Regions from separate parts of the Candidatus Enterococcus palustris genome, predicted to be linked through region 1. Evidence: a T-box and tRNA genes for the amino acid it is inferred to sense, from the RefSeq annotation. Region 1 holds a T-box; the other holds one or more tRNA genes.
The links. The T-box of region 1 lies ahead of pheS (phenylalanine--tRNA ligase subunit alpha). A T-box ahead of a tRNA ligase gene usually reads a tRNA of that ligase, here a tRNA-Phe.

Region 1 (14,828 bases):
AAGCGGGATGACAACTGTTCAGACAGAGGTATTATTTGGTCAAATCGCCAGCCAAAAAGGAATTAAAGGATTAGAATTACCGCTGCAAAATGGTGGTAATATCAGTGTTAGAGGGAAAATCGATCGATTGGATCAATTAGTGACGCCTGATTCTACATACTTAGGAGTCATTGATTATAAATCGAGTCACAAGAAGTTCAATATTACAGAAGCCTATTATGGTTTAGCGATGCAGATGCTGACCTATCTGGATGTGGCTTTGATGGATGCTGTAAACTTGGTCGGTCAGTCGGCCAAACCTGCGGGTTCATTTTATCTCCATGTCCATAATCCAATTCTTCCTTATGAAACAGAAGAGAAAAAAGAACAACAACTTTTAAAGAAATTTCAGTTTGATGGCTTGTTATTGAATGATCCAATTTTACTTGAAAACTTAGACAAAAGTTTACAAGCCAAACAGACTTCTTTGATATTTCCAATCGAAGAATCCGCGAAAGAAATGATCAAACCAGGGCGTCGTCAAGAAGATAAGTTCGTGACAGAGCCTGAATTAGAAGCATTGTTGACACATAACCGTAGTAAGTTTATTGAAGCAGGTAATAAAGTTACTAGCGGGAAAATCGATTTAAATCCAGCATATCAAGGAAAAGAACGGATTGCCTGCCGTTTTTGTCCATTCAAAAGTGTTTGTAATTTTGATGTGATGCTGAAAGAAAATAATTATAATCGAATCGAAACATTGTCTAAAAAAGAAGTGATGGATCGCTTGGTTGAAAGCGAGCAGGAAGGAGGAACTATCAATGAGTAAAACAATACCTTTGCGTCCGGAAAACGAACAATTTACGGATAATCAATGGCAAGCTGTCTTTGATGGGGATGAAAATATTTTAGTTTCTGCTTCTGCTGGTTCTGGAAAAACGACCGTCCTTGTTCGCAGGGTCATTGAGAAACTTAAAAGCGGTGTAGATATCGATCGATTATTGATTGTAACGTATACAGAAGCCGCAGCGAAAGAAATGAAAGAAAGAATCCAGAGTGCTTTACAAAAGGCAATCACAAATGAAAGTGAACAAGAAAAAAAACAACATTTTATTAAACAATTAAGCTTACTTCCTACAGCTCATATCAGCACATTACACGCTTTTTGTCTAACGGTGATTCGTCGTTTTTACTACTTGATTGAAATAGACCCAGTTTTTCGTTTACTGACTGATGAGACTGAGATGTTACTTTTGAAAGAGGATGTTTGGGATGAGCTTAGAGAACGATTCTACAGTGAGGACAGTGAAGCGTTCTATCAATTGACAAGTAACTTTTCCAATGATCGGAGTGACGATGGACTAACTCGATTGATTTTTTCTTTATATGAATTTGCTAGAGCTAATCCAGATCCAGAGGAATGGCTAGCTCACTTGGCAGACAGTTACCGTTTAGAGGGCCAATTAGGCGAATCAGCTCTGTTTCAAGAGTATTTAAAGCCTCAAATGATGGAAACGCTGTTCCGTTGTGTAGATCGTTATGAAGAGATGATTCAGTTGACAGAAGGTGAAGAAAAGCTTGAAAAAATAGCTATCCTTGCTAGAAACGAAAAAGAGTTTGTGGAAACCTTCAGTAGTCAACTAGCAGATAATGATTTAGAATCAGGTTTTGAAATTTCAAAAACAGTTACATTTGAACGATACCCATCTATACGTGTAGAAGAATTAAAAGAAATAGCTGCTCAAGCTAAGACTTTACGTGAACAAAACAAGAAAGCTATCAATGATATTTTAACGAACTTGTTTACATTGTCACCAGAGCAAATGAAGGAGATTTTAGAGCAGTCAAAACCACTTGTTCAGGAAATGGCTAAGGTAGGAAAAGCATTTATTGATACTTATAGCCAGCAAAAGCTAAGAAAAGGGCTAGTTGATTTTAATGATTTAGAGCATTTTACGTTAGCAATTTTAGCAAAAAAAGAGGCAGGCGAATGGTTTGCTTCAGAAGCTTCCAAGTACTATCGAGAGAAGTTTGATGAAGTTTTGGTTGACGAGTATCAGGATATCAACCGACTGCAGGAAACGATTCTTTATTGGTTGAGAAGACCATCAGCCGATGAAGGGAATTTGTTTATGGTAGGGGATGTGAAACAGTCGATTTATTCATTTCGTCTAGCTGATCCCACGTTGTTTATTGAAAAATATAATCAATATGGAAAAAATAAAGAGGGTAAACGGATTGTTTTAGCTGAGAATTTCCGCTCCAGAAAGAATGTCTTAGATTTTACTAATCTAGTTTTTGAACAATTGATGGATGAAAGAGTTGGACAAATTGCATATGACGAAGCTGCTCAACTTGTTCACGGATTTGATCAATTTGATGAAGCTGAAAATTATGATACAGAACTGTTGATTTATGAAAAAAAATCAGAGAAGTCGGAAGAAACAGTGGATTTAGCAAATGCGCCTCAATTGCTCCTAGAAGATAAAACGGAAGGCGAACTGCATATGACAGCGTTAAAAATCAGAGAATTGATTGATAATAAATTTTTGATCTATGATAAATCGATCAAAGAAAATCGTCCGCTGACGTATAAAGATATCGTGCTATTAACACCAACCAAGAAAAATAATTTAACGATTCTTGAAATATTTAAAATAGCTGGAATTCCAATTCAAGTCAATGATGCGCAAAATTATTTTCAAGCAACTGAAGTTCAGACGATGGTGGCCCTTTTACAAATCATTGATAATCCGTATCAAGATATTCCTTTAGCTGCGGTGTTACGTTCACCCATAGTTGGGTTGAAAGAAAATGAGCTAGTTGAGATTCGGTTAGCTGCTAAAAAGAGTTCTTATTACGAAGCCTTTTTAACGTTTAATCAAAGAGATACGGAGAATCAAAAACAACAATCATTAAAGGAAAAAACAAAGAATTTTGCTGAATTACTGGATAAATGGCGTGAAATTGCTAGACGAAATCAATTAGCCACATTGATTTGGCAAATCTATCAAGATACTGCGTATTTAGATTACGTCGGTGGAATGCCAGCTGGGAAACAACGACAGGCTAATCTTTTTGCATTAGTTGATCGAGCAGCAAGTTATGAAAAAACTAGTTTCCGTGGGTTGTTCCAATTTGTTCGTTTTATAGAGAAAATGCAGGAAAAAGATAAGGATTTGGCAGAACCAGTTATTTTAAGTGAAGAAAATGCTGTTCGGGTGATGACGATTCACGCAAGTAAAGGACTAGAGTTTCCAGTAGTCTTTGTTTTGGATATGACCAAAGAATTCAATCTTGGTGATCTGAATGAACGTTATATTTTTGATGATCGCTTAGGCGTAGGAATTCGTTATCTTGATCAGACAGACCGAGTACTTTATGAAACCTTGCCATTTCTAGCGATTAAACAGGCAAAATTAAAAAAATTACTTTCAGAAGAAATGCGTAAATTATATGTCGCCTTAACGCGAGCAGAACAAAAACTCTATCTTGTTGGGTCTTATAATGACCAAGAGGCAACTTTTAAAGAATGGTTGAAGGTTGCTGATGTTCAGACAAAAGTTTTGCCTGGGGAAAATCGTTTACAAGGTAAAAGTAGTTTGATGAACTGGGTAGGAATGACTTTGATTCGTCATCAGAGAATGGCAGAATTTCAGACTGAATTTATAACTGAAAGTGTAGCTGGTATCTCACAACATCCTGCAGGATTTACCCTTAGTTTTATGACAGAAAAAACAATTCAGGAACGATTTGCAGCGCTTCAATTCTTTGAGACAAGTTCTACAAAAGTAGAAAACGCTGCAAAGAGTGATGCAACAGCTATTGAAAAAGGGTTATGTCGTTTAAATTATGACTACCCCTATCAACTTTCAACAAAAACGACAAATTATCAATCGGTATCAGAAATCAAACGTATTTTTGAAGATCCTGATAATAAAGAAATTGCTAAGATCGAAGTAAATGAAAAGAATACATTACAACCGACATCGATGATCATTCACCGGATGAGTGAAGGGGAGTTAGGTAAGCCGAGATTTATTGAAACGATTAGAACGCCGTCTCCAGTAGAAATCGGAACAGCAACACATTACTTGTTGCAACTATTAGATTTAAAGAAAGAACCAACCAAAGAGAGTATCCTTCATTTGATCGATGAACTAGTTCAAACAAAAATTATCCAAGAAAATGTGGCAAAACGAATCAATATCGATCAAGTTCTAGCTTTTTATCAAACGAGCTTAGGTCAACAACTTTTAGAAACGCCCAATCAAGTTATCCGTGAGCAGCCATTTTCAATGTTATTGAAGGCAGAAGACCTAATCAAAGATTATCCTAAAGAAACTAAAGATGATTTGTTGATTCACGGAATGATCGATGGCTACATCGAAAAAGAAGAAAGTTGTATTCTTTATGATTATAAAACAGACTTTGTACTGGACAGTGAAAATACAAAAGAAATCAAAAAAATTATCCAACGTTATAGAGGTCAGCTGAATTTATACCGAAAAGCGTTAGCCCAAGCAACAAACAAGCAAGTAAATCAAGTGTTTCTAGTGTTATTGTCGGCTGGAATCATTATTGACATGGACAAAGAACAAATTATTGAAAAAATGGATTAAAAAATGAAAGCAAATCTACTTACAAATTGTAAGTTGTGTGCTATACTCAGTTCACGAGGTGAGGAAAATGGAGCAAGTAAAAACAACCGAATTTTCACTATGTCCTAAATTTGAAAAAGCTTTTGCGATTTTAGGAAAAAAATGGAATGGTTTGATTATTGATGTCTTGTTGGAAAATGGTCCTCAACGATTTGGTGAGTTAAGACAAAAGATTCCTGAGCTAAGCGATCGAGTGTTAGTAGAACGCTTGAAAGAGTTAGAAGGAGAAGGAATCATCTCAAAAGCAGTCCGCTGTGATGAGAGTAGCCGTCTAGAATATTTCCTCACAAATAAAGGCAAGGACTTACAACAAGCAATGGAACAAATCCAGCATTGGGCAGAAAAATGGGTTACCGCTGAAGAATGCAGTTGACCTGAGACTTAATTTCTTGTAAACTGTAAATAATTGAATAAAAAAAACGTAGATGGAAACGAGTAATTTGGCTGATGCGAAAAGGGAAAACCTGTCTTAGACTGTAAACGGGTTGCGTAATCGAAAAATGAAGTTCACTTCCGGAGTTTGTTTGTTCTAATATAGAGCAGACCGGTGAGAGCCGTTATAAGAATTGAGTGCATGATTTTTTGTCATGAAGTAGGATGGTAACACGATAGCTCGTTCCTTGATAGAGGAGCGAGCTATCGTTTTTTATTTTTATTAAAGCTTGAATGAGTTTGTTCGACTTTTGCTCTACTATTTAGGCTCAGTTCAAACATTAAGCAAAGGAAAGGGATAGAAAAATGACATTAAAAGCTCAATTAGAAGCATTGAGAGATGAAACATTGGCTAGTATTCAAAATGTAGCAGATCTTAAAGCACTAAACCAAATCAGAGTCGAAACTTTAGGTAAAAAAGGCCCTATTACAGAAGTGCTGAGAGGGATGAAAGATTTATCCGCTGAAGAACGTCCAGTGGTGGGAGGTTTTGCTAACGAAATTCGAGATCTTTTGACCGAAGCTATAGAAAAACGAAAAGAAGTTCTAGAAAGTGCCGCTTTAAATGCTGCTTTAGAACAAGAAACAATTGATGTAACACTCCCAGGTAAGCAAATGGATCACGGAACTCGCCATGTATTATCTCAAGTAATGGAAGAAATTGAAGATATTTTTGTTGGTATGGGCTATCAAGTTGTAGAAGGTTATGAAGTTGAATCTGATCATTATAACTTTGAGCGCATGAACTTACCTAAAGATCACCCAGCTCGAGATATGCAAGACACATTTTATATTTCAGATGAGATTTTGATACGTACACATACATCGCCTGTACAAGCTAGAACGATGGAAAAGCATGACTTTTCAAAAGGCGCTTTACGTATGATTTCACCAGGGAAAGTATTCCGTAGAGATACTGATGATGCTACTCACAGTCATCAATTCCACCAAATCGAAGGTTTGGTCATCGATAAAAATATTACGATGGGGGATCTTAAAGGAACCTTGGAAGTAGTCATGAAGAAAATGTTTGGTGAAGATCGTAAGATTCGTTTACGTCCAAGCTATTTCCCGTTTACAGAGCCTTCAGTTGAAGTTGATGTAAGTTGTTTCAAATGTGGCGGTTCAGGTTGTAATGTTTGCAAACAAACAGGCTGGATTGAAATTTTAGGAGCTGGTATGGTTCATCCGGATGTCTTATCTATGTCAGGAATTGATCCAAATGAGTATAGTGGTTTTGCATTTGGTTTAGGGCCAGACCGAGTAGCGATGTTACGTTACGGTGTGAATGATATTCGTAATTTTTATCAAAATGATTTACGTTTCTTAAATCAGTTCAAGGTAAAGGAGTAATCGACGATGTTAGTATCTTATAAATGGTTAAGTGAATATTTAGACCTATCAGAAATTTCTGCTAAAGAGTTATCGGATCAAATGTCTTTAACAGGAATCGAAGTTGAAGGAATTGAAGTACCAGAAGAAGGATTGAAAAAAATAGTTGTCGGTGAGGTCAAAGAATGTGTTCCTCATCCTAATTCAGATCATCTGTCGATTTGCCAAGTGGATATCGGTGAAGAAGAATTGTCGCAAATTGTTTGTGGTGCGCCAAATGTTAAAGTTGGCATCAAAGTGATCGTAGCTTTACCAGGATCTCGCATTACTGGTAACCAAAAAATTAAAAAAGGGAAAATGCGTGGCGAAGTTTCAAATGGTATGATTTGTTCTTTACAAGAATTAGGTTATTCCGATAGTGTTATTCCTAAAGCTTATTCTGAAGGAATTTATTATATGCCGCAAGATGCTGTTAATGGTGATGATGTCTTTTCCTATTTAGATATGGATGATCATATTATCGAATTGTCAATTACACCAAATCGTGCGGATGCGCTAAGTATGCGCGGTGTTGCCTATGAAGTAGGGGCTATTTACCGTCAAACACCTAAATTTAACGATGAAGTTTTAGAAGAAGACGCTAGCGAAAATGCTGCTGAATATATATCCGTAGAAGTTGAAGATAAAAAAGATGTCCCTGCTTATCAAATCAGAATTATCAAAGATGTTAAAATTGCAGAAAGCCCAATGTGGCTACAAACACGTTTGATGAATGAAGGAATTCGTCCGATTAATAACGTAGTGGATATAACAAACTATATTCTTTTATTATTTGGACAACCACTGCATGCATTTGATTATGACAAATTACAAAGTAAAAATATTTTAGTAAGACGTGGGAAACCAGAAGAAGAAATCGTTACTTTAGACGGTGAAACGCGAAAACTTTCGACTGAAAACATCGTCATTACTAATGGGGAAAAGCCTGTAGCATTAGCTGGTGTAATGGGTGGAGCCGATTCAGAAATTACGGATGAAACAACAACGGTTGCTTTGGAATTTGCTTTGTTCGATTCACTTTCAGTTCGCAGAACCTCCAAAGAATTTAATCTACGTAGTGAATCTTCCAGTCGATTTGAAAAAGGCATCAATCATGCAACGATTGGTGAAGCAGGGGATATAGCTGCAGCTATGATCGCTAAGTTAGCTAATGGAACAGTTGTTTCAGGGAAAGCAATTGGATCTGATCTAACCATTGAAGAGGTCGCGGTCAGTGTGACGGTTTCGCGAATCAATGAATATTTAGGAACTGAGATGAATCAAGAAATTGTTAGCGAAATTTTCGATACACTAGGATTTACTTATGAACTTAATCAGGATAAATTCAATGTAATGGTTCCTCCTAGACGCTGGGATATCAAGATTGAAGCGGATTTGATCGAGGAAGTTGCGCGAATTTACGGTTATGATAACCTACCATCTACTTTACCAAAAGGGGAAACTGTAGCAGGGAGTTTAACAAGTGGTCAAGAATTAGTTCGTAAAATAAAAGGCTTATTAGAAGGCTGTGGTGCAAGTGAAGCCATCAGTTATGCCTTGACAACAGAAGAAAAATCCCTTCAATTTATGATGAGAGACAGTCAAATAACTCGTCTACAATGGCCAATGAGTGAAGAACGTTCTGTCTTAAGAATGAACTTGATTTCAGGGTTACTAGATGATGTAGCGTATAATGTTGCACGTAAAAATAACAATGTTGCTCTTTATGAAATTGGACGAGTATTCTATCAAGATAACGATCCTAAAAAAGAATTGCCTCATGAAGAAAATCATTTAGGAATCGCATTATCAGGGAATAAAGTTGTAAAAGATTGGCAGACAAAAGAAGTACCCGTCGATTTTTATACAATCAAAGGGATGCTGGAAGTGTTATTTGATTCTGTAGGAATTAAAGATAAAATAACTTATGAAGCGACAAAAGATAACCAAGAGCTGCATCCAGGGAGAACTGCTTTAGTGAAATTAAATGACGCGGTCATTGGGTTTATTGGTCAAGTTCATCCGACAATCGCAAAAGAGTATGAGATTCCTGAAACCTATGTCGCTGAGTTGAACCTTCAAGCTATTATTGAAGAAGAAAATGATGCGTTAGTTTATCAACAAATTTCAAAATTCCCAGCAGTTTCAAGAGATATTGCTTTACTAGTTGATGAAACAGTAATGAGTCAAGAATTGGTTGAAACAATTTCTAAACATGCTGGAAAATTCTTGCAGTCTGTTCATTTGTTTGATGTTTATCAGGGAGATAACATTGCTGAGGGCAAAAAATCAATGGCATACAGCTTAACATTTGTAAATGCAGAAGCAACTTTGGTTGATGAAGAAATCAATCAATCAATGGAAAAAGTGGAAAAAGCTTTAGTTGAACAATTTAATGTCACGATTCGTTAAAAAGAAGTAAGGGTACAGCACATACTATTATATAGTTTGTGCTGTACCCTTATTTTTATGCCCAGTTTCTAGATAACCATCTAGAAAACTGAGAAATGGAAAAGTTAATCACGAAATACATCAAAGCTACAAGTCCGTAAATAGCAAAAACTTGTCCTGTTTGTGCGTAACGTCCCATTAAAATATAGGATTTTCCGAACAGCTCCTGTAAAGCAATAACAGAATATAAAAAACTAGTATCTTTAATGACCGTTACAAACTGAGAAACGATTGCTGGCAACACATTACGGATTGCTTGGGGTAAGACGATATACAAAAGAATTTGGAATTTGCTAAATCCTTGTGATCGAGCAGCTTCCTTTTGTCCTTTATCAACACCGTTTAATCCTCCGCGAATGATTTCAGCTAGAGCGGCTGTTGTGAAAACTGTAAAACTAACGATACCAGCCGGTGTCGATTTGATTTTAAAAATCAAGAAAATAACATAAATCCACAGTAGATTAGGGATATTCCGCACGATTTCAATATATAGACTAGCCAAAAACTTCAAGGGACCAGATTTTCGATTCCGTAAAACAGCTAAAATAGTGCCAAAAATAGTGCTTAAAATAATTGATACAAAAGAAATATACAGAGTAAGCTTCAAACCATCAAATAAAAAGCGCAAATTATTGCCGGTCAGAAGTTGACTCATTTGTTCTGAAAAAGACATGTTTGCGAACCTCCTATCTGGTATAAGCTTTCTTATTGTTTTCTTCTAGTTTACGAGCTAGTTTAGCTAATGGGAAGCAAAGGATAAAATAAAGAAATCCTGCTACAGCAAAAGCGGGTATATAATTTAAATTGATCGATGACCAACTATTGGCGGTAAACATGACATCAGCGCCTGAAATGATTGCCACAGTTGACGTATTTTTAATCAGGTTGACGATTTGGTTTGTTAATGGTGGTAACATAATACGCCAAGCTTGTGGTAAGACGACATAACGCATCGTTTTACCATAAGAAAAACCTTGTGAATACGCTGCTTCAAATTGCCCTTTAGGAACTGCTCCGATTCCAGAACGAACGACCTCTGAAATGTAGGCACCATGATAAAGACCGACGCAAATGATAGCAATAGTGGTTGTCGAAAAGGTCAAGAGAGGACTAATCAACGGAAAACCATAATAAACGACAATAAATTGAATCAATAATGGTGTATTTTGGAAAAACTCAACGTAAATTCGACTGACTAGATTCAGTACTTTATTTCGCATTGCAGAAAGACTACCGAAAAAAATTCCTAGTAGCATCGCAACAATTAGTGAGCCTATAGCTAATAAAATTGTATAGAGAAAAGCATCAGCAAAAAGTTTCCAGTCTTTAAGTAATGCTTCCCATCTAAAGAGCGCAAATGGTCCAGCAGTTGCTATAACAAACATCTAAATTCCTCCCAAACTCTAACAGAATAGTATAGAATCGGAAAGTATTAGTCCAGATTCCAGTTTTTGTAAATTTTTTCTAAAGTCCCATCTTTTTCCCACTTTTCAATCGATTTATTTAAGAAGTCATTTAACTCAGTATTTGATTTCTTAGTAGCAACCCCATATTCTTGTGGCGAGAAACCATCCTTAAGGATTTCTGTACTATCATCGACGTAGCCAGTTAAGATAGATTTATCAACGGAAAAGGCATCAATTCTTTTTGACGTTAGGGCAGTTTTTAGTTCTGGATAGGAACCAAGTTCTTGATATTTAAATGAGACACCCAGTTTTTTTGCTTGTTTTTCAATTGCTTCTTTGGTTGTAGCAGATTGAACAACACCAATTGTTTTTCCATCCAAACTTGCAGTATCAGTAAATTTATCTGATTTTCTAACTAAAAAGCCAACTTCATCTTTATAGTACGGTGTTGTAAAGTTATACGTTTCTTTACGTTCATCAGTGATAGTGAATGTAGCGATGACCATATCTAACTCCCCATTGTCTAATAACGGTCCGCGCGTTTTAGCTGTTACGCCAACAAATTCTACATTGTCCTCGCTACCAGTCAATTCTTTAGCAATCAAGCGGGCAATGTCAGGTTCCATACCTTCGTTTTTATTTGTGTCGGGATTCATATAACCAAAATTTGGGACATCTTCTTTAACGCCTACTTTGATAACGCCGGCATCTTTAATTTTTTGAATGTCCGTTGTTCCTTTATTGTTAGAATCAGCTGTAGAATCTCCGCCACTGCCGCATCCTACAACTAAACCAAGTAATAAAGTAAGAGATAATGCACTTAATAATTTTTTTGTTTTTTTCATTTAAAATTCCTCCTTGTAATTGTTTTATTCTATTAATTATGAATGATTTTACTTAAAAACTCTTTTGCGCGTTCATTTTGAGTGCTAGTAAAGAAATGCTCAGGCGTACCTGTCTCAATGATTTGACCGTCATCCATAAAAATGACTTTGTCAGCTACTTGACGCGCAAATCCCATTTCATGTGTGACACAAATCATCGTAATATTTTGTTTAGATAAATCAACCATAACGTCTAACACTTCTTGAATCATTTCTGGATCAAGAGCCGAAGTCGGCTCGTCAAACAAAATAATTTCTGGATGCATATTCAACGCTCGCGCAATCGCCACACGTTGTTGCTGACCGCCAGAAAGTTGAGCAGGGTAAGCATTCGCTTTGTCGGCTAATCCAACCCGTTCTAAGTACTCCATGCCGGTTTTTGTTGCTTCTTCTTTACTAACACCTTTGACTTTGATGGGTGCTAAAGTCAGGTTTTGTATAATCGTTTTGTGAGCATATAAGTTAAAACTTTGAAAAACCATCGCTACTTTTTGACGTACCTGTTGAACGGGTGCCTTAGGTTTCGTAATATCGATACCATCGACAAATATGTGACCATCAGTGACTTTTTCTAAACGATTTATGCAACGAATCAAAGTACTTTTACCAGAACCAGATGGCCCTATGATAACAATCTTCTCTCCTTCGTTGACATTTAAAGAAACATCTTTCAATACATGATGATCTCCAAAATACTTATTGACATGTTCCAACGAAATCATGGTCATTCTCCTTTATGTATAAAATTATCACATCATATTTAATGATAGTTGATTGATTAGTGAATAAGATAGATAGATAAGAAATGAAGAAACGAATAAAAAATCAAAACTGAGAAAATGGAAAGTTATATACTATGGACTTTTATTTCTACTTTATAAACTTTTGAAGTGGGAAGGAGCTTAGGGTGTTGTGAGTTTATAAAAATAATTTTCTTTTTAATTTAATCATATCATCATAAATCTATTCATTCGTTAATGTTAGGAATTATAACATACGAAAAAAGAGATTACCAGTTTTTTTTAAAGCCACCAAGAAGAACAATTGAAAACTTACTTTATAAAGAATGATATAATAGGAGTTAGTGATAATAAAACTTGAAAAAAAGTACTAAAAAGTAGAGAATAAGAGTGTTGAAAAAATACTGTAAAGGTTTGATTGACTTGAATAAACATGAAGCAATAGGATTTATAGATTCTGGGGTCGGTGGGCTCACGGTGGTTAAAGAAGCGCTAAGGCAACTACCTAATGAACGCTTGATCTATCTTGGAGATACAGCACGGTGTCCTTATGGACCCAGACCGGCTGAACAAGTAATTCAATTTACATGGGAAATGACAAATTTTCTTTTAGAGAAAAAAATTAAAATGTTAGTGATTGCTTGCAATACTGCGACAGCTGTTGCACTAGAGGAAATTAAAGCACAATTAAATATACCAGTTGTTGGGGTGATTTTACCTGGCACCAGGGCTGCATTGAAAGCTACGAAAAATAATCGTATTGGTGTTATTGGTACTGCTGGCACAATTAAAAGTAGTGCTTATGAGGAGGCGTTAAAAAGTAAGGCTCCTAGTACATTTGTTTCTAGTTTGGCATGTCCAAAATTTGTACCAATTGTTGAAAGTAATGAATTTCATTCTTCTGTAGCGAAAAAAATTGTATCTGAAACCTTAAATCCACTACAATTGAAGAAGCTAGATACACTGATTTTGGGTTGCACTCATTATCCGTTATTAAGGCCTTTGATTCAAAATGTAATGGGGAATCAGGTGACGTTGATTGATTCAGGAGCTGAAACAGTTAGTGAAGTAAGTATGCTGTTGGATTATTTTGATATCGCAAATAGCCCGCAGTCTAAAAATGAACCAAATGAATTTTATACAACAGGATCTGCCAATATGTTTAAGACAATTGCGGATGATTGGCTAAATTTAGAAAAACTGACGGTTCAGCAAGTACGATTATCACAATTTAACCGATGAGTTTCACCTGTAAAATTGCATGAAAAACTTAATTGCTAACTAAAGGGAGGAAGAAATAGATGAGACATGATGGAAGGCAAGCCAAGGAATTAAGGGGAATTACTATTGAAACCAATGTTTACAAGCATCCAGAGGGATCTGTAGTAATTTCTTTTGGTGATACGAAAGTGATTTGTTCTGCAACCGTGGAAGAAAAGGTACCACCGTTTTTAAGAGGTGAAGGGACGGGATGGGTAACCGCCGAATATAGCATGCTTCCAAGAGCTACTAATACAAGAAATATTCGTGAAAGTGCCAAAGGAAAATTGACTGGTAGAACAATGGAAATCCAACGATTGATTGGGCGTTCCTTAAGAGCCGTTATCGATTTGAAAAAATTAGGGGAACGAAGTATTATCGTTGATTGTGATGTTATCCAAGCCGATGGCGGTACTCGTACTGCAAGCATTACTGGTGCTTTTGTAGCAATGAAAATCGCAGTTGAAAAAATGCTAAAAGCAGGCGTTTTACAAGAGGACCCAATTAAAGAATACTTAGCAGCAGTTAGTGCTGGCATTTTAAGTGATGGCGAGTGTGTTCTTGATTTAGATTATACGGAAGATTCTGCTGCTGATGTGGATATGAATTTAGTGATGACGGAATCTGGTAATTTTGTTGAACTTCAAGGTACTGGTGAAGAAGCAACGTTTTCAGGAGATGAACTAAATTCGTTATTGTTCTATGGAAAAACAGGGATTGAGCACCTGATCGCTTACCAAAAAGAAGCTTTGATGCACCAAGTAACAGAAAAGACGTTTCCATCAGAAACGAAAACAATCGTTATCGCAACTAGAAATCCAGGAAAAGCCAAAGAGTTTAAGAGAATATTTGCTGAAAAAGGCTATTCTGTAAAAACGTTGTTAGATTATCCTGAACTACCAGATGTTGAAGAGACGGGGAAAACGTTTGAAGAAAATGCTCGTTTAAAAGCAGAAACAATAGCGAGTATTTTAAAACAACCTGTTTTAGCGGATGATTCAGGGTTGATCGTTGATGCATTAGATGGTATGCCTGGGATTTTCTCAGCGCGATTTGCTGGGGAACCCACAAATAATGCTGCTAACAATGCAAAACTACTTCACGAATTAACAGGAGTACCACAAGAAAAAAGAACAGCGACATTTCATTGTACACTTGTTTTTGCTGCTCCAGATAAAAATAGCTTAGTGGTAGAAGGCGATTGGGCAGGTGAAATCGGGACTATTCCTCGCGGCGATCACGGATTTGGTTACGACCCTTTATTTTTCATACCAGAAGAACAAAAAACGGCGGCTGAACTTTCAGATGATCGAAAAAATGAAATCAGTCATAGAGGAAAAGCTGTTGCGAAATTAAAAGATCAGTGGGAAAATTGGTTGAAAAATTAGGAGGAATCAGATGAAGTATCTAGTGGTAAGTGATAATCATGGTGATCGTGACATATTAGTTGATTTGACAGAAACATATCGAGGCAAAGTAGATAAAATGTTCCATTGTGGCGATTCAGAATTAGAACCGACGGATAGCTTGTGGAATGATTTTATTGTCGTTAAAGGAAACTGCGATTATGATCCTGATTTCCCAAACGTTATAGTAGAAAAAAGTGGAACAGATATTATTTTTATGACACATGGACATTTATCT
Region 2 (14,828 bases), 1.4 Mb from region 1:
ACAACGGATAAAATTTCCTAAGAAAATGATCCAGCTTATTTCTCAGAGTTAGACAGTTTGAAATGGTCTCTTTTTTTTAAATGTAAAATAGGATATGGTCTTCCTGCTTCATCAACTTCTGTTCTAGCCATTTCCTCAAACCCCATCGCTTGATAGAATGTTCTTGCAGACTGGTTTTGTTCATTGACATCAACAAATTGAATAGCACTATCTTTAAATAAAGTCATTATTATCTGTTTACCATAGCCTTTGCCAATAAATATTGGATCCAGAAAAAGCATTTCTAATTTATCTCCATCTACGCCAGAAAAACCAATAATCTCACTGTCATCCGTCCAAACTCTTACATCTAGGTGCGGAAAATAGGTTGGTAGGTCTCTTTTGATCCTTTCAAAATCTTCTATTTGTAAAAAATCATGTGTTTTTTTTACAGATCGTGCCCAAATTTCTACGAGCTTATCGTACTCATTTTTGGTTGCCTGATGATCATTCATGTTATTCTCCTAAATCTTATTGTCGTTTTGTTTTTTATCATACCATATCTTTGCTTTTACATCGATTTCTTTGATAAAAGCATCTTTTCCATTACAATACGAATCAATATCATAAGGAAATTGATTCGCTAATTCTAGTTTTAATTGGCTGTACTCTATTACTTCTAGTGGATGGTCATTCATGAAATCTCTGAATATCAAATGACGTGAGATTTCTTTATTTCCTTCTTGAAATACATGAAGATGATGGCTTCTATTAGCTCCTCCTTTACTGAAAAAGCGCCGCTCTGGAATGCCATTTTCACCAAGACAATCGTAACCATTTTTTTGCATCACTTGATCAAATGCATCTACTTTTTGAAGCTCTTTGACAACCATTAAAATATCGATCACAGGTTTTGCTTTACTATTTCTAATTGCTGTACTACCAATGTGATTGACCGAGACTATTTGTTTCGTAAAAATTCTTTCTAAGAGCATTTTTTCTTGTTTAAATTTCTCCTTCCAATTTTTTTGAGCGGTTATCACTTCTACTTTCCTACTCATCTTCGTCCGCTCGCTTTCTTTCACTTAATTCATTGATTTGTTCCTGTAACTCACTTAGCAATTCAATTTGTAGATGCTGCATCTGTACTAAGTGCTGCCATTGACTATTGATCAGATAATCCATTTTTTCATGTAACAAGTTTACTTCTATTTCTGCTTTCAAATTTACTTTATAGTCATTGTTTGCCTGTTCCCGATCTCTGGCTTCTTGACGATTTTGGCTCATCATGATAACTGGTGCTTGAATTGCAGCTAAACAGGATAAGGCTAAATTTAATAAAATAAATGGATAACTATCAAATGGTTTTCCCAACAATTGAGTCGAATTAATAATGATCCAGATAACTAACACCGCAATAAATAAGAAAATAAATGGCCAACTTCCCCCGAATTTTGCTATACTATCAGCTGTTTTTTGCCCTAATGTCAAATTTTTCTCCACAGTCGTATTTAGATTATTGGAAATCGTCTCATTGTCTTTGATATTTTGAACGATTGTTTCATTCAGCTTCTCCATGGTCTGTGAATCACTTTTGATCATTGTCTTTATATAGTCTAAACGGTAATTTAAAAGCTCTGGGAAAAAAACTGCTGAATCCTCTGTTAAATCAGGACGTTGATTTAAAATAAATTGTCGAATTTCTTCTTCCACATTTTTTAACAGTATTTCGTTATTATCAACATGTTTATCATGTGCATGTTTAACCAATCGACTCCACTCCTCTTTCTTATTTGATATCAATAGATTTTTTTTATAATCTTATCATACAACGAGAAAGCAATTTCAGATATTAATATGACTAAAAAAGCCTTTCTTTTTGAAAGGCTTTTAGCGCTATTATTATTTAGTACTTTTGTATACATTTTTTAAGGTTAACGGCGATGCAAATGTATGATAATTTAGTCCTTTAACGTCTTCATTTTGTAAAACTGATTGCTGATTTTGGCTGATAATAATCATTCCTGCTGTAGTTTCAAGGCCTTCTTTTTCAGCGGCGATCAATGTTTCCCAGCGTTTTTCTAGATCAGTCGCATATTTTTGTGAGGCATCATCTAACAAGGCATCATATTTTTCATTGGCATAATTACGATCATTTCCTGTCCGCAACATATTCAGTGTAGAAATCGGATCTTGATAATCTGGTGTCCAGTAAATCAAGAACATATCATAGTCACTCTCACGACTAAGATTCAATGCTGTCTCAGTTGGTAATGCTGTCATATTGATTGTCAAACCATCAAATAGTTTTTCTAAACTGCCTTGAAGACTTTCACCCATTTTTTTGTAAGAGCCATCGTCTGTTACCATTAAATCAAGCGTAATTTTCTCGCCTAACTCTTTTTTGGCTAATGCCCAATATTTCAGTGCCTCTTCTTTATTATAAGTCATCAAATCTCCAGCTTCTTCCCTGAAGTCTACACCTGTCTCAGGATTACTTACAAAGCCTTTGGTAATAGCGCCATATAATGGCTTTGATCCATCTGCAATAATATTATTGACTAAGTTTTCTTTATCAATTCCCAGAGCTAAGGCTTTTCTTAGATTTTCATTTTTTAAAGGAGTATCTTTGTCTTTACGTTTTTGATTCAAACGAATATAGTTCATCGTTGCTGTTGGGTAAGAATAATAGTTTGGATTGCTTTGATTTTGTTTCGCTAATTCTCCTGTGATGGTCGCTACATCGAGCTGCCCATCTTCAAAAAGATTCATTGCAGTTGATGCTTCTTTAACTACTTCATAATGGATTTTATCCGATTTTACATTTGCTTGATCCCAGTATGTTTCATTTTTCTTTAGATCCCAACTTAAATCTGTTTGTTTCCAGTTTTCTACAGTAAATGGTCCATTATAAACAACATTTTCACTCGTTGTTCCGTAATCCGTTCCCATTTTTTCAACGAATTTTTGATTTTGCGGGAAAAATGTTGGAAAAGCAAGAACTGAGGTAAAATATGGTTTTGCTTCTTTTAGCTTTACTTCTAGTGTTTGATCATCAATTGCTTTGACTCCAAGTTCATCCACAGCTTTTTTGCCTTCTGAAATTTCTTCCCCATTTAAAATCGTATCTACTACTAAGAAACTATAAACAAACCCATTTTTAGGGTCAATCATTTTTTTCCAAGCATATTCAAAATCTGCTGCTGTCACTGGATCACCATTACTCCATTTAGCATCCTCTCTTAACTTGATTGTATAAGTTTTACCATCTTCAGAAATTTTAGGCATTTCTTTTGCAGCTGCTGGAATTAGTTGATCTTTATCATCCAGTGCGTACAACCCTTCAAAAGCTGCCGTTTGGACGATTGCATCTGGAAAATCCAGCATAACAGACGTATCTAACGTAGTTAATTCTGAAGGTGACATTAAATTCAATGGTCTCATTTCTTGTGTTTGTTTTGCTTCTTTACCACCAGAACATCCCGAAATGATGGTCATTATCACTGCTAATCCAATGACTGATTTGACTATTTTTTTCATACGTTTCTCCCCTATGTTTGTTTTATATGCGTTCAACTAACATCCAAACGACAACTGCCGCTTCTTCCCCGTCATTGTAGTTGATATGTCCTTCTCCTGATTCGATCAATTGAGCATCGCCAGGTTTTCCTATTAAATCTTGACCGTCTTCTAAAATCGTATGAGCTTCTCCCGAAACAACATAAGAATACTCATCTTGATCATGTCTTGCAAATCCTTCTAATGGTCTTTTTTCTCCTGGTTGTAGGACAATTACGCCCATCTGAACATTTTCATTCGGCTGATTTTCTGCATCGAAAAAAATCGTCATTTCTTGCGATAGCGATGGTTTGATGATCATTATTTATACCAGCTCCTTCTATTTTTTATAGGTGATTTTATCTATTATTGCCTTAACTCACTCATAAGTCAATAACATTTTAGAAAATTCTGACTTTTTACTTTTTAATTGATTTATAAAATAAAAAAACAGAAATGATTCAAAAAAACGAATCATTTCTACATTTTCAATTAATTCCAATAACCTTGATGAACTGCAGCAGCAACTTGTTCCACTTCTGGAAATGGCCCAATCACTTGGATATTTTTTTGTCCATGGCTTAATATTTCTTTTGAAGGCAGATCAAAGGTTGGATTTTGTTCATTGTCACCAGTTAGTTCCAGTAATCGTTTTTCGGTCATTGCATATACAATCGTTCCGATATTGCCCCAATAGATTGTTCCCGTACACATTGCACAGGGTTCAGCCGTCGTATACAACGTGCACTCCCATAAAAATTCTTTGCTATATTTCTGTGAAGCCTTTGCTGCTAAAGTGGTTTCTGCGTGTCCTGTACATATATTTTCTGTAATTTCAATATTCTCTTGTTCTAAAAGAATGTTTCCCTCTTTATCTGCTAATAATGCACCAAAAGGGGTATTGCCATGTTCTCGAGCATTGCGTGAAATGTCGACACAGCGCTTTAATAAGTCAATATGCTGATTGTTTGTCATAACTAACTCCTTTTCTTTCCATACGTTCTAATTTAACACAAAACGATGATTCAATGTTTCTTTCATCTCTTTATCAACACCAATTGCTTGTTTTAAATAGGTTGAAATATCACCATACTGCGCTTCTACAGTCTGATAGAAATTATCCAAATAACTGCTATCTACATTTAAAGCAACATGCAATGCTTCTAAATTAGCAGCTTCCAGTTGCACTTTCTTTGCTTGTTCTAAAATTTGAGCATTTTCTTTTTTTCTTAACTCATTTGTTAATAGATAATCTGCATAAATTGCTTCTCTCGGTACACCTAGTGTTTCTAATACTAATAAAGCTGCAATTCCTGTACGATCTTTTCCAGCAAAACAATGGAATAAAATGCTTTCTTGTTTTTGCAAAGCTAAGATTTCTTCAAAAAATTTATTGTATCCCTTTTGTGAAGTTGTGTTTAAAGCAATATCTGCATATAATTTTTCCATATAAGAAGCTGACTTTTCTGGTGATCCAATTTTAACAAAATCCTCGATTGAAGCTCCTTCATCTTGGATATCCTCCAGAATATCAATATGGATATATTCTGCTTTAGGAACAGACATATCAGGTCTTTCTTCTACCTCAGCTTCACTTCTCAAATCGATGATTTTCCCTAAACGATAGTTCGCTTCTAAACGTTGCTCATCATCTTTTGTTAAATTTGATAGCTCTCCTGATCTTAGAAAAACATTCTTTTTAACTTGTTTGCCTTCTTTGTTTTTGATTCCGCCGATATCACGGAAATTTGTAATAGTCACCATAATTTTATCCCTTTTCCTTCTTTTTGTTCTTATTATACACAAAATTCGATCAAAAATGTTTCTTTGATCGAATTTTTGCATAAATGAAGCTGACTTTGATAATAAGACTATTCTCTGCAGCTTAATTTTATTCTACTTTTTTTGTCCTGCCTCAACATAACTTAGATCATTGACTTTATCTAATGTGTATTTTCCATCTTTATATTTTACTGTACAAACACTTGCGTTTTTTAAGCCTCCTTCTGGAATCTTAAAGTCGTCAAACAATGTATCAAGTAATGCAGAAATACTTAGTCCGTGTGAAGCAATCAAAACATTGCCTGAGCCTTCATTTTTCATTTCTTTTTCAACGATTTCATCTAGACCTGCTTTCAGCCTTGTCGTAATTGTTTTATAATCTTCTGCCGGCCAGTTGATTTTAGCTTCTTCTACATTTTTAGCATCTAGTTTAGCTACGCTATTGGCAAAAGATTCTGGTGTCATATTTTTCAAAAATTCCTCTAAGGTAATCCCTTGATCATCTGCAATATCTTGCCACATAGTGTGGTTCAAATCACCTTCATAGGTTCCAAAGTTGAATTCCCTTAATCGTTCATCTGTAATGACTTTTAAATCAGATGATTTTGTGTTTTCTTTTACGATTAGATTAGCTGTTTGAATGGCACGACCACTATCACTACTGTACGCATTTTGAAAATCAATATCTTTCAAACCAATACCAGCTGCTGTTACGACTTCTTCGCCCGCTTTAGTTAAAACAGCATCCGACCATCCTTGAACACGATCAGTGGTGTTCAACATTGTTTTCCCATGGCGGACGATATATAATGTCAATTCTTCTGGTGTTTGTTTAGCAGTTGATGTGTCCTCTTTTTTTGCGTTACCATTACCGCACCCTGTAACTATTAATAATCCTAACATTAAAACCCCTACCAGTTTTGTTAGCTTTTTCATTTTATTCCCACCTTTTCTATGCGTTCGTTAAATCTTCCCCATTTGTCGCAATGACTTTTTTATACCAGTCAAATGATTTTTTCTTCGAACGTTTCAACGTACCATTGCCTTCGTTATCACGATCGACATAGATAAAGCCATAACGTTTCTTCATTTCACCTGTTCCAGCAGAAACTAAATCGATACAGCCCCATGTTGTATAACCTAGTAAATCAACTCCGTCTAGCTCTACCGCATCTTTCATCGCTTGGATATGTGCTGCCAGGTATTCAATACGATAATCATCGATCACATTGCCGTTTTCATCTGGTGTATCCACTGCTCCTAAGCCATTTTCAACGATAAATAATGGTTTTTGGTAACGATCATATAAGTCATTCATTGTTGTACGCAAGCCTAGTGGATCGATCTGCCAGCCCCATTCACTTGCTTCCAAGTATGGGTTTTTCACTGAGGCAAAAATATTGCCAGCTGTTTTTTCGTTGATCGCTGGATCCGTCGATTGTACACGTGATGAATAATACGAGAATGAAATAAAATCGACTGTGTGTTCTTTTAGTAGTTCTAGATCTCCATCCTCAATCGGTAATTCAATGCCTTCGCGTTCTAATTCTTTAAGAGCGTAGGCTGGATACTCCCCGCGAGATTGGACATCGATAAAGAAGAAATTCTCACGGTCTGCTTTACGCGCTGCCCAAACATCTTCTGGTTTACACGTATACGCATAGTTTGTCCCAGCCGCTAACATACAGCCGACTTGGTTTTCTGGATCAACTTCATGAGCGATTTTCGTTGCGATCGCACTTGCTAATAATTCGTGATGAGCTGCTTGGTATTTGACTTGTTCTTTGTTTTCGCCTTCTTCAAAATAAAGACCAGCCCCCATAAATGGTGCGTGTAAAATCATATTGATTTCGTTGAATGTTAACCAATATTTTACTAAGCCTTTATAACGATTGAAAATCACATTACATAGATTTTCGTAAAAGCCAACCATTTCACGACTGCGCCATGCACCATATTTTTCCACTAAGTGCATAGGACAATCAAAGTGAGTGATGGTTACAAGGGGTTCTATATTGTGTTTGCGGCATTCTTTGAACAAATCTTCATAGAACTTCAACCCTTCCTCATTCGGCTCTGTTTCGTCTCCCAGAGGGAAAATACGGCTCCAAGCGATCGATAAACGGTAGGTTTTAAAGCCCATTTCGCCAAACAACGCGATATCTTCTTTATAGCGATGGTACATGTCGATTGCATTTTGGGCTGGGTAAAAATGTTCGTCATCAAAAGCAAACATTTTCTTTTCACCAGTGATTACTGGGAAACGATCTGGTCCAACAGGGGCAAGATCTACGTTCGCTAACCCACGTCCGCCTTCGTTATAGCCACCTTCACATTGATTGGCAGCTGTTGCGCCGCCCCATAAAAAGTCTTTTCTAAATGCCATTTCAAAATTCCTTTCTTTCCAAACCTGCAGTAAAACTATCCTCTCTTACTGCAGGTTCCACTCTCATCTATTTTTTTAAGTTAATCCAGTAATTAATGTATCGTTTGAAGTTACTTCACCTTCTTGTGTTTCAACGATATCTAAATAGTCACTAGTATTAGTAACGATCACTGGTGTTTCAACACTATAACCAGCTGCTTTGATCGCCTCGATATCAAATGTAACTAAGACTTGTCCTTTTTTCACTTTATCGCCTTGTGCTACTTTTCCTTCAAAACCATTTCCTTCTAACTGAACTGTATCCATACCGATATGAATCAATAATTCCATCCCTTGATCTGATATCAAACCAATCGCATGTAATGTTGGGAATAATGTCATAACTGTGCCATCAAATGGTGCTCTAACAACGCCTTCTGTTGGTTCGATCAAAACACCTTTTCCTAAAGCACCTTGTGCGAATGCTTGATCACTTGCTTTACTTAATGGTAAAACACGTCCTTTAACTGGACTTAAAACGGCTTCTTTTATTGCTTTTTGAGCTTTTTTATTTTCAGTTACTTCTTCTACAACTGTATCATCTTTCCAGAAGAAGAATGTTAATGTAAAACCAATTACGACAGCAATCAAGATTGCAACGAAAGAATGAATCATTCCACTCGCATCATCACCATTGATAAAGTTTAACACACCGAAAATTCCTAATCCGCCCATTGTATAAGAAGTTACCCCATTGATCATTAAATACAAACCACCAACTGCTGCTCCGATCATTGAAAAAATGAACGGTGTTTTTCTTGGTAAAGTAATACCGTAAATTGCAGGCTCAGTTACTCCAAAAATTCCAGAAATGATTGCTGGAGGACATAGCGCTTTCATTTTTGCATCTTTTAATTTAAAGAACATTGCCATAACTACTGCAGTTTGTGCAAAACTTGCTGCAAAAGAACCAACCAATACTTGACTTGCTCCTTCTTGTGTAATTTGCATAATAGCAAGCGGTACAACACTCCAGTGTAAACCGAAAATAACCAATACTTGCCAGAAGAAACCAAGAATAACGCCATATAATGCTGGTGAGAAGCCCATCAAAGATTGGAACCCAGCACTTAGTAAATCTGTCAACATACTGATGATTGGACCGATTACTAAGAAACCAACTGGTAATGCAATCAATAATACAAAGAATGGTACTAAGAAAGTCTGAACAACTTCAGGAATAAGTTTTTTGAATAGTTTTTGAATTTGTGCTGCAAAAGCAACAATGAATATGATTGGTACAACACTACTCGTATAACCAGCACCTACCCAAGGAATACCTAAAAATGTATCATAAGCAGGTAAGCCTAATAAACTATAAGGCGCTGCTGCACCAGCCCCAGCAGTTGTTTCAAATGCTGCTTGTAAGGCGCTTCCTTGCACTGTAGGGTAACAAAGAGCTGCCCCAATCACAATACCCACCATTGGGTTTAAATTGAATTTTCTAGCTGCTGTATAACCTAAAATCACTGGCATGAAGTAAAATATCGCATCACCAATACCATTTAACATTGTATAAGTTCCAGAAGTAGCTGAATATAATTTCAAGAAAACAAGTAATGCGTTTAAACCTTTTACCATCCCTGCTGCAGCTAACGCTCCTAAGAATGGTTGGAAACACCCACTTAAAATGTCAATCAAACGATTGAATAGATTGCCCCCAGATGACTCTTGCTCTGCATCTGCTGAAATCCCAGCAATAGTTACAACATCTTCATAAACGGCTGGTACATGATTCCCAATTACCACTTGATATTGTCCACCGCTCTTCATTACAGTCACAACGCCGTCCATATTTTTTAGAACATCGTCATTTGCTTTTGATTCATCTTTCAACTTAAAACGTAAGCGTGTAATACAATGTGTCAAACTATTAATATTTTCTTTTCCACCTACATTGTTAACAATCTTTTCTGCTAAATCATGATATTTTCCCATTTTTTGTTCCTCCAAAGTTTCGTTTTTTTAATACTTTACTTTTGAAGGTTTAGCCAACTTAATGTCACTATCCAAATTTTTTCTTTTGTTGATAATCCTACCCACCTTTCATCCTATTCGTAATCTATGCTAAAATTTAGTAACCTTGCTAACGATTCGTATGCACTACCCGTGCAATATGAATGATCAAATACATTTTCTCTTCCTTAGAAACACTATAGTGATAACTTTCAGTTAAGAACTCAGAAATTTTATTTACACAATTATATGCATTACGATACTTTTTCTTGATTACTTCATACAATTCTCCATCATCTGCACCATGAAATTCTTTATGATTTAATAAACGGTAAGCGAAAAATTTTAAATGAGTACTAAAACGATAAAAATAGACAGAATCCTCATTAAAAGTAATCTTGAAATGGTATTTAACAATATTCGTAATTTCCTGCATAATTTTTGTTAGTGCATAAACATTGCCAACTTCTTCATCCATCTCCGCATTGACCAGATGTAAAGCGATAAATCCAGCTTCATCTTCAGTTAGTTGTACATCAAATTTTTCCTTGACCATCTCTACAGCTTTACTGCCAATAAAATATTCATCTGCAAAAAAACGTTTAATGTCCCATAGCAAAAAATTTTTCACTTCTATTCCTTGCCTTATTCGTTCTAAAGCTGTATGAAGATGATCGGTTAGAGAAATGAAGATCGTATCGTTTAACTTTCTACCAAGTTTTGTCTTGGCATACTTAATAATTTCATCCGATAACTGCATTACTTCTAAAGGCAACTCTTCCAACAACTCTTGAAACTTCAATGAAACATCCTGATTAGCCAAACGAAATATTTGATCAACCTGTTCTTCTGGAATAAAATCGCCAATTTTTCTTTTAAATGCAATACCACGTCCCATCACAATTTGTTCTTGTTCATTCACATCCAACGTAATCACAACATTATTATTCAAAATTTTTTGAATAATCATCTTTTCACTCCCTTCTTCGCATCTATCTCCTTTAATTGTAAAAAAAGAAAAACCCAACCTTTCCAAAAAAGAAGAATCTCCTCCTCATTGGAAAAATTAGGTTTAGCTTGTATTTAAACAATCACTATCCATTTATTTACTTGTTGTGTACAAGCATAGAATACCTTATTACAGCAACGATGTCAACGTTTTCATAAAATTATTTTTTAAAAAAATAAAAAAACATTCAGCCGTTAGCAAAATGTTTTGAATACATGACCCGTACGGGAATCGAACCCGTGATACCGCCGTGAAAGGGCGGTGTCTTAACCGCTTGACCAACGGGCCTTTTGAATTTATGGGCCTAAATGGACTCGAACCATCGACCTCACGCTTATCAGGCGTGCGCTCTAACCAGCTGAGCTATAGGCCCTTAAAGAAAAAAAGCGGGTGACGAGAATCGAACTCGCGACAACAGCTTGGAAGGCTGTGGTTTTACCACTAAACTACACCCGCATGTTTCTTCTTTGAAATGGCGCAAGACAGAATCGAACTGCCGACACACGGAGCTTCAATCCGTTGCTCTACCAACTGAGCTACTGCGCCAAAAATTAATGAAACGGTCTGGACGGGACTCGAACCCGCGACCTCCTGCGTGACAGGCAGGCATTCTAACCAGCTGAACTACCAAACCAAGGTAAAAGTATTGCATCACTATATTACTCTCGCTTTTAAATACTCTAAAAGCAATTGCGGGGGCAGGATTTGAACCTACGACCTTCGGGTTATGAGCCCGACGAGCTACCTGACTGCTCCACCCCGCGATAATAGTATTTGACTATTTCAAGTATCTAAGAACTTAAAATTTCAAAATAAGGAGGATAAGGGATTCGAACCCTTGCACGGTTTTACCCGCCTGACGGTTTTCAAGACCGTTCCCTTCAGCCGGACTTGGGTAATCCTCCGGTATAAATATTAAAAAATGACCCGTACGGGAATCGAACCCGTGATACCGCCGTGAAAGGGCGGTGTCTTAACCGCTTGACCAACGGGCCGCTATGAAACGGAGAAGGAGGGATTTGAACCCTCGCGCCGGTTTCCCGACCTACACCCTTAGCAGGGGCGCCTCTTCAGCCACTTGAGTACTTCCCCAAGAAAATAATTTAAAAAATGGGCCTAAATGGACTCGAACCATCGACCTCACGCTTATCAGGCGTGCGCTCTAACCAGCTGAGCTATAGGCCCATAAAGCGGGTGACGAGAATCGAACTCGCGACAACAGCTTGGAAGGCTGTGGTTTTACCACTAAACTACACCCGCAATACTTTAAAACGGTCTGGACGGGACTCGAACCCGCGACCTCCTGCGTGACAGGCAGGCATTCTAACCAGCTGAACTACCAAACCAAAAATGTATTGCATCACTTTATTACTTACGCCTTTAACTAAATATTAAAAGCAATTGCGGGGGCAGGATTTGAACCTACGACCTTCGGGTTATGAGCCCGACGAGCTACCTGACTGCTCCACCCCGCGATAATATCTACAAGTAATCTTATAGAAAAAGTAACATTATTCCTTTATAGGAACTTTGTAAGGAGGATAAGGGATTCGAACCCTTGCACGGTTTTACCCGCCTGACGGTTTTCAAGACCGTTCCCTTCAGCCGGACTTGGGTAATCCTCCGAAATAAAAAGTACTATTAATTATATCGTCACTACAATGGACCTTGTAGGACTCGAACCTACGACCGGACGGTTATGAGCCGTCTGCTCTAACCAACTGAGCTAAAGGTCCTTGGCTCTTAAAAAGAAATATCGCGGCGAAGGGGATCGAACCCCCGACCTCCCGGGTATGAACCGGACGCTCTAGCCAGCTGAGCTACACCGCGAAAATATAAAAGTACTAATGGAGCCTAGCGGGATCGAACCGCTGACCTCCTGCGTGCAAAGCAGGCGCTCTCCCATCTGAGCTAAGGCCCCACAAAATAAATCGGGAAGACAGGATTCGAACCTGCGACCCCTTGGTCCCAAACCAAGTGCTCTACCAAGCTGAGCTACTTCCCGTATTTACAAATGCACCCAAAGGGAGTCGAACCCCTAACCTCTTGATTCGTAGTCAAGCACTCTATCCAGTTGAGCTATGGGTGCTAAAACAAGGATCAAAGTCAGATGTATCCATCTGCTTCGTACTTGTTAACATCTATTCTGTCAATTTTACAATTGCCATTCATAGTGTCTCAAAGCAATGCCGAGGACCGGAATCGAACCGGTACGGTGATCACTCACCGCAGGATTTTAAGTCCTGTGCGTCTGCCAGTTCCGCCACCCCGGCGAAAGAACAAGCAAAGCGGAAAACGGGGTTCGAACCCGCGACCCCCACCTTGGCAAGGTGGTGCTCTACCACTGAGCTATTTCCGCAGTCTGGATGCCGGCTAAAGGATTTGAACCCTCGACCCTCTGATTACAAATCAGATGCTCTACCAACTGAGCTAAGCCGGCGTTATAATCGCCTAGTATTAAAACGAGACTAAAAATGCGGGTGAAGGGACTTGAACCCCCACGCCGTAAGGCGCTAGATCCTAAATCTAGTGCGTCTGCCAATTCCGCCACACCCGCAAAATATTTCTATGAGCCGTGCAGGGCTCGAACCTGCGACCCTCTGATTAAAAGTCAGATGCTCTACCAACTGAGCTAACGGCTCAAAAAATGGAGGTTGACGGGATCGAACCGCCGACCCCCTGCTTGTAAGGCAGGTGCTCTCCCAGCTGAGCTAAACCTCCAAGACAACACTTTAGCGTGGCGACGTCCTACTCTCACAAAGGGAAACCCTTCACTACAATCGGCGCTAAGAAGCTTAACTTCTGTGTTCGGCATGGGAACAGGTGTATCCTTCTCGCTATCGCCACCACACTGGGTGTTGTTACTATTAAGTTGAGTGATTATTCACTCAAAACTGGATTGAAGTAGTAATCAAACATTCCGAAAAAACTTTTTTATTTCGTTACTTTGGTTAAGTCCTCGACCGATTAGTATTGGTCCGCTCCGTACATCACTGCACTTCCACTTCCAACCTATCTACCTGATCATCTCTCAGGGGTCTTACTTTCTTAAAGAAATGGGAAATCTCATCTTGAGGTGGGCTTCACACTTAGATGCTTTCAGCGTTTATCCCTTCCCTACATAGCTACCCAGCAATGCCCTTGGCAGAACAACTGGTACACCAGCGGTAAGTCCATCCCGGTCCTCTCGTACTAAGGACAGCTCCTCTCAAATTTCCAACGCCCGCGACGGATAGGGACCGAACTGTCTCACGACGTTCTGAACCCAGCTCGCGTGCCGCTTTAATGGGCGAACAGCCCAACCCTTGGGACCGACTACAGCCCCAGGATGCGACGAGCCGACATCGAGGTGCCAAACCTCCCCGTCGATGTGGACTCTTGGGGGAGATAAGCCTGTTATCCCCAGGGTAGCTTTTATCCGTTGAGCGATGGCCCTTCCATGCGGAACCACCGGATCACTAAGCCCGACTTTCGTCCCTGCTCGACTTGTAAGTCTCGCAGTCAAGCTCCCTTCTGCCTTTACACTCTGCGAATGATTTCCAACCATTCTGAGGGAACCTTTGGGCGCCTCCGTTACTCTTTAGGAGGCGACCGCCCCAGTCAAACTGCCCACCTGACACTGTCTCCCACCACGATAAGTGGTGCGGGTTAGAGGGTTCATAACACAAGGGTAGTATCCCACCAGCGCCTCCACCGAAACTAGCGTTCCGGGTTCATCGGCTCCTACCTATCCTGTACATGTGGTACAAACACTCAATATCAAGCTACAGTAAAGCTCCATGGGGTCTTTCCGTCCTGTCGCGGGTAACCTGCATCTTCACAGGTACTAAAATTTCACCGAGTCTCTCGTTGAGACAGTGCCCAAATCGTTACGCCTTTCGTGCGGGTCGGAACTTACCCGACAAGGAATTTCGCTACCTTAGGACCGTTATAGTTACGGCCGCCGTTTACTGGGGCTTCAATTCTGAGCTTCGCCGAAGCTAACCCATCCTCTTAACCTTCCAGCACCGGGCAGGCGTCAGCCCCTATACTTCATCTTTCGATTTTGCAGAGACCTGTGTTTTTGATAAACAGTCGCTTGGGCCTATTCACTGCGGCTGACCGAAGTCAGCACCCCTT

Region 2: it encodes a tRNA-Phe, which carries the amino acid that the T-box ahead of pheS (phenylalanine--tRNA ligase subunit alpha) is inferred to sense. The anticodon was not compared.

Annotation. Positions count from the first base shown of each region.
Region 1 is NZ_CP147244.1:594,490-609,317, forward strand. It holds gene A5821_RS02735 (PD-(D/E)XK nuclease family protein) at 1-808, shown strand, start outside; gene addA (helicase-exonuclease AddAB subunit AddA) at 801-4,601, shown strand; gene A5821_RS02745 (winged helix-turn-helix transcriptional regulator) at 4,669-5,013, shown strand; T-box leader at 5,054-5,264, shown strand; gene pheS (phenylalanine--tRNA ligase subunit alpha) at 5,379-6,425, shown strand; gene pheT (phenylalanine--tRNA ligase subunit beta) at 6,432-8,855, shown strand; gene A5821_RS02760 (amino acid ABC transporter permease) at 8,911-9,567, opposite strand; gene A5821_RS02765 (amino acid ABC transporter permease) at 9,581-10,279, opposite strand; gene A5821_RS02770 (transporter substrate-binding domain-containing protein) at 10,327-11,145, opposite strand; gene A5821_RS02775 (amino acid ABC transporter ATP-binding protein) at 11,178-11,906, opposite strand; gene racE (glutamate racemase) at 12,348-13,166, shown strand; gene rph (ribonuclease PH) at 13,226-14,572, shown strand; gene A5821_RS02790 (metallophosphoesterase) at 14,583-14,828, shown strand, end outside.
Region 2 is NZ_CP147244.1:1,961,721-1,976,548, forward strand. It holds gene A5821_RS09285 (GNAT family N-acetyltransferase) at 36-494, opposite strand; gene A5821_RS09290 (GrpB family protein) at 504-1,040, opposite strand; gene A5821_RS09295 (DUF1003 domain-containing protein) at 1,033-1,749, opposite strand; gene A5821_RS09300 (peptide ABC transporter substrate-binding protein) at 1,882-3,519, opposite strand; gene A5821_RS09305 (cupin domain-containing protein) at 3,542-3,859, opposite strand; gene A5821_RS09310 (nucleoside deaminase) at 4,030-4,512, opposite strand; gene A5821_RS09315 (tyrosine-protein phosphatase) at 4,540-5,301, opposite strand; gene A5821_RS09320 (histidine phosphatase family protein) at 5,434-6,255, opposite strand; gene A5821_RS09325 (6-phospho-beta-glucosidase) at 6,272-7,705, opposite strand; gene A5821_RS09330 (beta-glucoside-specific PTS transporter subunit IIABC) at 7,781-9,682, opposite strand; gene licT (BglG family transcription antiterminator LicT) at 9,831-10,670, opposite strand; tRNA gene A5821_RS09340 (tRNA-Glu) at 10,926-10,997, opposite strand; tRNA gene A5821_RS09345 (tRNA-Ile) at 11,009-11,082, opposite strand; tRNA gene A5821_RS09350 (tRNA-Gly) at 11,095-11,165, opposite strand; tRNA gene A5821_RS09355 (tRNA-Phe) at 11,183-11,255, opposite strand; tRNA gene A5821_RS09360 (tRNA-Asp) at 11,270-11,343, opposite strand; tRNA gene A5821_RS09365 (tRNA-Met) at 11,400-11,473, opposite strand; tRNA gene A5821_RS09370 (tRNA-Ser) at 11,525-11,614, opposite strand; tRNA gene A5821_RS09375 (tRNA-Glu) at 11,633-11,704, opposite strand; tRNA gene A5821_RS09380 (tRNA-Ser) at 11,714-11,801, opposite strand; tRNA gene A5821_RS09385 (tRNA-Ile) at 11,821-11,894, opposite strand; tRNA gene A5821_RS09390 (tRNA-Gly) at 11,899-11,969, opposite strand; tRNA gene A5821_RS09395 (tRNA-Asp) at 11,982-12,055, opposite strand; tRNA gene A5821_RS09400 (tRNA-Met) at 12,111-12,184, opposite strand; tRNA gene A5821_RS09405 (tRNA-Ser) at 12,245-12,334, opposite strand; tRNA gene A5821_RS09410 (tRNA-Ile) at 12,372-12,445, opposite strand; tRNA gene A5821_RS09415 (tRNA-Met) at 12,466-12,539, opposite strand; tRNA gene A5821_RS09420 (tRNA-Ala) at 12,558-12,630, opposite strand; tRNA gene A5821_RS09425 (tRNA-Pro) at 12,641-12,714, opposite strand; tRNA gene A5821_RS09430 (tRNA-Arg) at 12,725-12,798, opposite strand; tRNA gene A5821_RS09435 (tRNA-Leu) at 12,897-12,982, opposite strand; tRNA gene A5821_RS09440 (tRNA-Gly) at 12,997-13,068, opposite strand; tRNA gene A5821_RS09445 (tRNA-Thr) at 13,077-13,149, opposite strand; tRNA gene A5821_RS09450 (tRNA-Leu) at 13,185-13,266, opposite strand; tRNA gene A5821_RS09455 (tRNA-Lys) at 13,279-13,351, opposite strand; tRNA gene A5821_RS09460 (tRNA-Val) at 13,358-13,430, opposite strand; rRNA gene rrf (5S ribosomal RNA) at 13,445-13,560, opposite strand; rRNA gene A5821_RS09470 (23S ribosomal RNA) at 13,657-14,828, opposite strand, start outside.